4 regions of the Brevibacillus sp. JB24b genome follow, and region 3 is predicted to be linked to each of the others. Evidence: riboswitches for the same ligand, from Rfam matches in the RefSeq annotation. Region 3 holds a riboswitch; each other region holds the start of a gene.
What was found. A riboswitch is a leader RNA that binds a small molecule or an ion and turns the genes downstream of it on or off. The one in region 3 is predicted to bind S-adenosylmethionine.

Region 1 (2,203 bases), 870 kb from region 3:
CACGATTAAAGATGCCATCTACGAAATACTTGCCAATACCTGGGATAGCAAAAATTTTCTCAACCACAAACGTACCTGTAATCAGCGCTGCAAACAACGGCCCGATAAATGTCAAAACAGGTATCAATGCATTACGAATTCCGTGCTTTACCACTATCGCAAACGTAGGTAAGCCTTTTGCCTCTGCCGTCTTCATGTAATTCTGACTAAAGACTTCAAGCATACTAGCACGGACAAATCGGGCGATGATAGCCATTGGACCGACCGCCAACGTAACAGACGGCAGGATTGAGTGTTTCCACGATCCCCAGGAGGCAGCCGGCAAGAGCTTCCACTCAACCGCAACCAATTTGATTAGCAGTGGAGCCAAAATGAAGCTTGGGACAGAAATCCCAATGATAGCGATAAACATCGAAACGTAATCTAGCCATTTGTTATGATAAAGAGCTGCGATTATTCCTAAGGAAATACCAAACGATAAGGCTAAGAATAACGATTGTAATCCTAGCGTAGCCGATACAGGAAATCCTGAAGCAATCAATGCGTTTACATCACGTGATTTTGATTGTATAGATGGTCCTAAATCAAACAGCGCCAAATCCTTTAGATATAACAAATATTGTTGGGCAATTGGTTTATCCAGATTATATTTTTCTCGCATATTTTGGACTACATCTGCTGGTAGCATTTGCGAATCAGTAGCAAACGGATCACCCGGTATCAGTTGCATAATGATAAAGGTTAGTGTCACGATAATCCATAATGTAATCAGCATGGTACATATTCTTTTTAACAGATACATGCCTAGTTTCCCCCGCTTCTCTCTAATGCCTTATTTTTATATCGGAATACTTGGTTATATGCTTGTAAGGATACATTTTTCCCTCTGCTATCGCCCTTTGCTATTTGTATTTCCGTATTTTATGTGAAAAACGTATGCAAAAAAGCCCTTCTCTCTAAGAAGAAGGGCTTCATGTATAAGTATGTGCCATTCTTCTTATCTCTCAGAAATACTTCTGCTGGATTTAGCACCTTTTGAATGAATCAAGGTTGCCGGGTTTCATAGGGCCAGTCCCTCCACCGCTCTTGATAAGAAGTTGTATAAAGTTATCGGATCAATTTATAAATTATCATATCATCGTTACTAGGAATGTCAATAGAATCACGTCAGTTTTTACATTTGTTTATTTATGTTAGTAGTAATTTTTTTATATACAATATCTTAGAAACAAAAAAACCCCCACATCTGGAGGCTAAAATCACCTATTTCGATTTCTCTTTTTCTTTTTTGGTAAGCAGCTTCTCAAATAGATCTGTCGGGTCCAATCCCAGTTCTTTTTTTAACTGCCCCTGTTTTTGTTCTTCTTTTGTTTCCTCCCGCATTTCTAACAACACCGTAATCTCATCCAAAGCCTTTTGATCCACTAAGCTCTTGTCCTTTGAGGAGGTTTCGCTCTCGCTGTTAGAACCTGCTGATTCTGTCGAAGCGCCCGTTTTCCTAACTGCTGAAGACTCTTTTTTTGCAGTTCCTTCCTCCGTAGCTCCTTGAGAATTGGTGTCTTTTTGTGGCGTGATAGTAAAAAATGCAATTATAGCGAATAGTAACGTGACGGAAGCAATCGAATAAAACATGACACCCGTCGAAAATCCCAACAACCATGTAAAAATCGGCGGCCCCAGCGCTACTCCAATAAAGCGGACACCATTATACAAAGACGTAATCATTCCACGCTCTGTCTTTGTAACCGCCCCAATGATCATCGAATTGAGGCACGGTAGAATCATTCCTGTTCCCACGCTACCAAATACAAGAATCCCAATTAAGAAATAAACGTTAGAAACAAAGCTTGCCCCAACATAGGAGATGGTAAGTAAGAGCATCCCTGCAATAATAAAGTAGCGCATCACAGTTAATCTCTTTTTAATAATAGTCCCTGTGATAAATGCCATTATACTCATAGCCAGCAAGGGAATAGCTAAAAAAGCACCTTTTAACACACCATCAATCTGATAGGTCTCTTCCAGTAAATCGGATAGATAAAAAAGCACACCAAATAACGTAGACAAGCATATGCTACCAATAAAAAAGGCTGGGATTAACCATTTTCCATTTTGTTTAAATACCTTGCCAATCGAACCAAGATACTCTTTAACTGACTTAGGCTGCTTATTTTGTTTCTTTTCTTTTACTAATAACAAAAAT
Region 2 (2,203 bases), 3.4 Mb from region 3:
AGCTCTTATATCCGCATAAAACAGCTACTAGTAATCATTATTGTTGTTGCCTATCTATCTCCTACCTACTTTTTAGAGCAGAGAAGCTGGTTATCCAATTAATTGTGATGTTTGTTGACCTTTTACTCTCACAGGAAAATAAGGCCCTAGCAATTGAGCCATTTTGTCTATTTCAACTAAAAAACCATCATGACCAAATACAGAGTCAATCGCAAAAAAATCAACGTTTTTCCCCTGTCTCTTTAATGTAGAGGATAGCCAAAGCTGATGGGGAATTGGATACAATAAATCATTGGAAATAGCTATACAGACCACCTTTGCATCGATGCGTGTCAGTGCGTTTTCAATTCCATCCCTTCCTCTACCGATATCGTGTGTATCCATTGCTTTTAGCAGATAGAGGTAGCTATTTGCATCAAACCGTTGCACAAGTTTATCTCCTTGATAACGTAAATAGCTCTCCACTTCAAAAGTGGTCTCCACTAAGTCGGCATGCACGGTGCCTTGATGAGCCCTACCAAATCGCTCTTCAAATAATTCGGCTGTCCGGTATGTAATCATGCCGACCATACGCGCCGTTGATAATCCGCGAATTGGGCCTTGATTCGGATAATAATGACCATTATTCCAATCAGGATCATTGCAGATCGCTTGCCTTGCCACATCATTATAAGCGATGGCCATAGCAGATAACTGTGCGCAGGTAGCAACTGGTACCACCAAATCCATCATCTGTGGGTATTCAACTGCCCACTCATAAACTTGCATCCCACCCATCGAACCACCTATGACCGCATAAAGATGCGGGATACCCAACTGCTCGATGAGCTTATATTGAGCCCGCACCATATCCCGGATGGTCACAACAGGAAAATGAGTCGCATATGGCTCTCCAGTCTCCCTATTCATACTTGCAGGCCCTGTTGTTCCGTAGCAACCACCTAGTACGTTTGCGCAAATCACGTAATAGAAATTGGTATCAATCGCTTTCCCTGGCCCAATCAATCCATCCCACCAGCCTGACTTTTCACCATCACCTACAACTTGACTGTCTCCCGTTAATGCATGACACACCAAAATTGCATTCGATTGCTCAGAGTTGTACGTACCGCTTGTCGTATATCCGATTTCCACTTGACGGAGCACCTCGCCACATTCCAACTCTAGGTCGTGAATCGTTGCTTTTTTCAATACAATTCCTCCTATTTCCACTTGATGCCCTAAAGCGCAGGTACATATGTGCTAAAAAACCCCTCTTCCGGAGAAGAGGGGTTTGATCGTATCGACTAGACCCGCTCTTATCTGCCAGACTACTTCATGCGTGCCTGCTGGATTTAGCACCTCTCCGCTTCTTGCGGGGTTGCCGGGTTTCTTCGGGCCAGTCCCTCCACCACTCTTGATAAGAGATTTCTATATAATTTTGTTTATCATACTTCTTTCGAGTAAGAATTGTCAATCTATTTCAACGAAAAGGATTCTTCTCTTTTTATTTGATACATCGTCCACATTCCAATGTCCTGAAAGCCCAAACGTTTATAAATAGCTCCAGCCGTTGGGTTATCATAAAACAAGCACAAGCTTCGCCCTTCCGCCAAAACATCCCTGCACAGCGCTACCATACAAGCACTAGCATACCCCCGCTTACGATAAAGGGGATGAGTACAAACACCAACAATCATGGCAGCCATCGAACACTCGGCTGTTGTTGAAGCACAGGCTACCGTTTCTGTGTTCACCTCTACATAATAAGTTCTCCCTGTACCGCTTTCCAGTGTGTGTTTCAATGCTTCTTCTGCATCAGCAGATCTGCCAAACTCTTGTATCTGATCACGTAGGCTGACGATTTTTACGACATCATGAACTGTGGCTTTTTTTACCTCAAATCCCTTGATGTCATCCTGAGATAGTTGAGAGTCATCTTCTAATTCTGCAAAATAGGTAGTTTTGATCTCATGCTTCGGAAGATGGCTTGCAAAGTCCTGTAAAGAATCTTGTTTTCCTGATAAAACCTCCAGCTTCTTGTCAGCAAGTATAATTTCACTGAACCCTTCGATATCAAACCTATCCAAAGCATAAAATACGTACGAGTGATAATACCGCAGGAGTACCGCAGAGAGTTTTGTCTGGTCACTCGCTGACCATTCTCCCCATAACTCTTGAAAAGGTGTAGAGAAGCCAAAATTTTCTACATCACCAATAAGAA
Region 3 (2,203 bases):
TGATTCTGTACGTATAAAATGGCTTCTTGAACCGATAACGCTTGATAACCCATATCTTTCCTCTCCTTTTTATCACTAGTATCGGTTGATGTATTGATCGTAATGTGCCAAGGGATGGACGATTCCTTCTAGATTGGCTAATAAGCGATACTTGGTCAATAGGTTAACCTGATACACACCGACTCGCTCCCAGACTTCACTCGGCTCAAGAATATTCCATCGCCCCAAATCCTTTTCAATAAAAAAGTCCTTGCCCCGAAAACGAATCCATGTATGACTGCTAGGAACATCTGGTGAAAATATGCGGGATCGTGACAAATAATCATCACCATATTCCATAGTAAGTAAGAACAATATGCGATGGGCTTCCTCCCAGCTCCTTTGTAATAATACATGCCAGGACCCGCTTTCTTGTTCACTAAGCTTACCGCGTAAATGACCGAATGCATGGCTCAAAGCATTGCAGGCATTGCCTGAATCAATAGGCAATTCCCTGATCTTCTGGAATTCATGTAACAAATGCTCTGCAAATATACTCCAATCTCGCTCGCCTGTTTCTCGTGTCAATTTTAATTGATCCCGAAATGCTTGTGATATCTGCTTATATTTTTGATAACACCTCATCATGACCCAATATTTGTGCTCTGCCCATATCTGTTCACACCATGCTTTGCTTACCAAAGAAAAAGAAAACCTCTTTTCCGAAGAAAAGAGGTCGTTTTTACATGCCATATTCATTAAACGTTCCCCCTTATCTACCAGAATTTTAATGTCTCTGCAGGAATTAGCACCGTGCACACGCCAAGCTAGTGGCTATGTGTCGGTTGCTGGGTTTCATCGGGCCAGTCCCTCCACCGTCTCTGGATAAGGTATCCAAAAGTTATATGTAATTGTAAGTGAATGCAGGTTCTTATCCTACGTAACGAAGCTTCAAAATGAATCGTTAGTAGAAATATACACAGGTAAACCATTTATGTCAAACAATTTATTCAACTCAGATTTTATTTATAAAAGGGTTGACGCATTTTATAAAAAGGGATAAGATGGTCTCCAAGAAACAGCTTCTTTTTTGACAACTACAACAATTATTTAGCTCTTATTGAGAGAAGGCGGAGGGACTGGCCCTATGATGCCCGGCAACCCTCGTATCGGTATAACGATGCGAAACGGTGCTAAATCCTACACATAATCGTGCTTTATTGGTTTATGTGAGAGATAAGAGAAGAAGATCTGTCTATCAGACGCCTCCTTCTCTTGAAGGGGGCGTTTTTAGTTGATAAATTCTCTACCTATAAGGAGGTCATCCATGAGTACAGATCGAATCCTCGTAACCTATTTAACGCAAGCAAAAGATTTACAAAAAAAAGCGGAAGGTATTGCAGTTGGTATGACAGTAGGCTCATGGACAGACCTTCCCCTGGCCAAACAAGAGCAACTACGTGCCTATTTAGGTGAAGTAGCACATGTAGCTCCTCTCGAATCTACCTCATCAGGTGAAACACGAGGTCTTATCACTATTAGTTATCCAACAATATGCTTTACACAAGATATCCCTTCTCTTCTTACAGGGGTATTCGGCAAGCTATCAATGGATGGCAAAATCAAGCTAGTGGATATTCAACTTCCCCCTGCTTTTTTACAAGGCTTTCAGGGTCCGAAATTTGGCATAAAAGGTATACGGAAAATAACCGGTGTGCATGATCGCCCTTTATTAATGAGTATTTTTAAGTCATGCACAGGTTTATCACTAGAGGAATTAGAGGTTCAGTTTCGTGCACAAGCAGAAGGTGGCCTTGATTTGATAAAGGATGACGAAATTTTCTTTGCTGATGATAAAGCTCCGTTTATCCAACGCATCAGACGTTTCAAAGCCATTTCAGATGAAATTGCGGAACAAACCGGTAAGCCTGTCTTGTATGCCGCTAACCTTACAGGACCTAGCTCACAGCTTATTGAGCGGGCGAAACAAGCAATTGATGCAGGTGCTTCTTGCCTCCTGTTTAATGCGCTTGCTTTCGGCTTCGATCTCTTGCAACGTCTAGCAGAAGATCCGGACATTCAAGTACCAATCATGGCGCATCCTGCACTCGCTGGCGCTTATTATCCTAGTCCTGATTACGGCATAGCTGCTCCGCTCTTACTCGGTAATCTATTGCGTTTAGCTGGGGCTGACCTGGTCTTGTTCCCTTCTCCATACGGAAAT
Region 4 (2,203 bases), 2.9 Mb from region 3:
ATGTCAACAACTTCCTTAACCGGTTCAATTTTATCACGCATGTTGTAGTATTGATCATTCATCTCCATAATGATATTTTCTGCTCCGTATTTCTCCTGCATCTGTTTCACGATGCTTGCTGCTTTCTCTTTTCTGCTGTTAAAGTTGTCTTTATCAAAATCTCTAATAATATATTGAGATTTGCTTTGTTCAACATCGCCATTTATTGAGCTAAGGTGGTAAAAGCCTTCATAGCCATCTGTATACTCTGGTGCCTCATCTACAGGTAGTTGTGCATGGAATTCCATTGCTAGCTTACTTGCGTTAAGCATTTTATTCTTGGCCGTTCCAGGATGCGTGCTAATCCCCTTAAAGGTGAGCTTGAGTTCTGCGGCATTAAAGCTTTCATACTCCAATCCACCTAGAGGCCCTCCATCCATCGTGTAGGCAAATTTCGCGCCGAAAGCAGCTACATCAAAATGAGCTGGTCCTCTACTGATTTCTTCGTCAGGAGTGAATGCTACTCTAATTTTTCCATGCTTGATTTCTGGATGCTTTAGTAAGTAATCCATCGCTGTCATAATTTCAGTAATCCCAGCTTTATCATCTGCTCCGAGCAATGTTGTCCCATCGGTAGTAATTAATGTATGACCTTTGTAGGACGGTAGCTCTGGGAATAATTTTGGTGTTAGAACAACGCCAAGTTCTTTATTTAATGTAATAGCTTTTCCGTCAAAATTTTCGTGGACTTGCGGATTGACATTTTTACCTGTAAAATCCGTAGCCGTATCCAAATGGGATAAAAAACCGATCACTGGAACTTGCTTATCCGTATTTGCAGGGAGTGTCGCCATTACATATCCATTTGGATCGATTGTAACTTCCGAGAGTCCCATCGCCTTTAATTCTTCGACTAGCAAATTACCCAACTCTAACTGTCCTGGTGTTGACGGAACTGTCTGGCTTTGTGCATTGGACTGTGTATCAATCTTTACATATCTTGTAAACCGCTCTATGATATCTTGCTTCACTTACATTCACTCCCTTTTTCATTGCATCTTTCTTTATTATATCGCTTGATGGACGATATTTCCATTTGTACTCATGTAGCTGTTCTATCAATTGGAGCGAGCCAAAATGAAAGATTTACGCATATTTACATGTAGTGAGACTATATAAATTCAGGATATCCATTGAAGAGAAAAAATTGCTCAAGAAGCTGATGAATAATAACCAAAAGAGGCTTCTATATAGCCGGATCACTTGCATAAGTTAAATAGCACTAAAAAATATTTGACATTTTGTGTAGGAAAGAGTAAAGTAAAAAAAGATTAATCAATAGAGAATAAAATATGAAACCTTCTTATCAAGAGAGGCGGAGGGACTGGCCCTTTGATGCCTCGGCAGCGGACTCGTATTTAGAGTGCTGTGCCAAATCCAGCAAGCATGTGCTTGAAAGATGAGAAGAGTGTTTCTTATATGCCATATAAGACCTCTTCTCATAAGAAGAGGTCTTCTTCATTTTTCTCTAGGAAAAGTTTAGAAATAGAGAGGGTGTTATTGATGAATCAAACAAAAGGGAGTGCGTTGGCTTTATTGCCGCTTGGTATATTTTTAGCACTATTTATTGGCTCTGGGGTTATTACAGGAGATTTTTATCAGCTCCCAATCATCGTTGCCATTATAATTGCAAGTACAGTTGCATTAGTAATGAACCGAAAGGAAAGCTTTCATACAAAGGTAGAACGATTTGCTAAAGGAGCCGGCAATCCAAATATCGTCGTTATGTTATTAATCTTTGTGTTGGCTGGAGCATTTTCTCAAGCAGCAAAAGGCATGGGTAGCGTTGAAGCTACCGTGAACCTAGCACTTTCTGTATTACCTCAGAGTCTCTTAGTAGTTGGCTTATTTGTAATTGGATCATTTATCTCACTAGCAATGGGGACATCCATGGGGACTATTGCTGCATTAGCTCCGATTGCAGTAGGGATTAGCCAACAAACAGATATCTCGGTTGCATTCACAATGGCAACCGTTGTCGGAGGAGCTATGTTCGGTGATAATTTATCATTTATTTCCGATACGACAATTGCCGCAGTACGCACACAAGGAACGGAAATGAAAGATAAATTCAAAACAAACTTTTTAATTGTATTACCAGCTGCCATTCTGACGTGCATACTTTTAGTCGTTCTTACATCAGGAAATCATACAAATATTACAA

Region 1: it holds a riboswitch for S-adenosylmethionine, as region 3 does, so the genes downstream of both, ACQV1I_RS17950 (ABC transporter permease) here and ACQV1I_RS22135 (2,3-diketo-5-methylthiopentyl-1-phosphate enolase) in region 3, are expected to answer to the same signal.
Region 2: it holds a riboswitch for S-adenosylmethionine, as region 3 does, so the genes downstream of both, metX (homoserine O-acetyltransferase MetX) here and ACQV1I_RS22135 (2,3-diketo-5-methylthiopentyl-1-phosphate enolase) in region 3, are expected to answer to the same signal.
Region 4: it holds a riboswitch for S-adenosylmethionine, as region 3 does, so the genes downstream of both, ACQV1I_RS08795 (Na+/H+ antiporter NhaC family protein) here and ACQV1I_RS22135 (2,3-diketo-5-methylthiopentyl-1-phosphate enolase) in region 3, are expected to answer to the same signal.

The regions. Positions count from the first base shown of each region.
Region 1 is NZ_JBNVQV010000001.1:3,837,920-3,840,122, forward strand. It holds gene ACQV1I_RS17950 (ABC transporter permease) at 1-802, opposite strand, end outside; SAM riboswitch class I at 995-1,096, opposite strand; gene ACQV1I_RS17955 (MFS transporter) at 1,264-2,203, opposite strand, start outside.
Region 2 is NZ_JBNVQV010000001.1:1,312,888-1,315,090, reverse strand. It holds gene metX (homoserine O-acetyltransferase MetX) at 91-1,191, opposite strand; SAM riboswitch class I at 1,296-1,406, opposite strand; gene ACQV1I_RS06450 (GNAT family N-acetyltransferase) at 1,458-2,203, opposite strand, start outside.
Region 3 is NZ_JBNVQV010000001.1:4,711,402-4,713,604, forward strand. It holds gene mtnK (S-methyl-5-thioribose kinase) at 1-53, opposite strand, end outside; gene ACQV1I_RS22130 (DUF1722 domain-containing protein) at 76-738, opposite strand; SAM riboswitch class I at 749-871, opposite strand; SAM riboswitch class I at 1,094-1,222, shown strand; gene ACQV1I_RS22135 (2,3-diketo-5-methylthiopentyl-1-phosphate enolase) at 1,307-2,203, shown strand, end outside.
Region 4 is NZ_JBNVQV010000001.1:1,799,301-1,801,503, reverse strand. It holds gene pepT (peptidase T) at 1-1,010, opposite strand, end outside; SAM riboswitch class I at 1,340-1,445, shown strand; gene ACQV1I_RS08795 (Na+/H+ antiporter NhaC family protein) at 1,426-2,203, shown strand, end outside.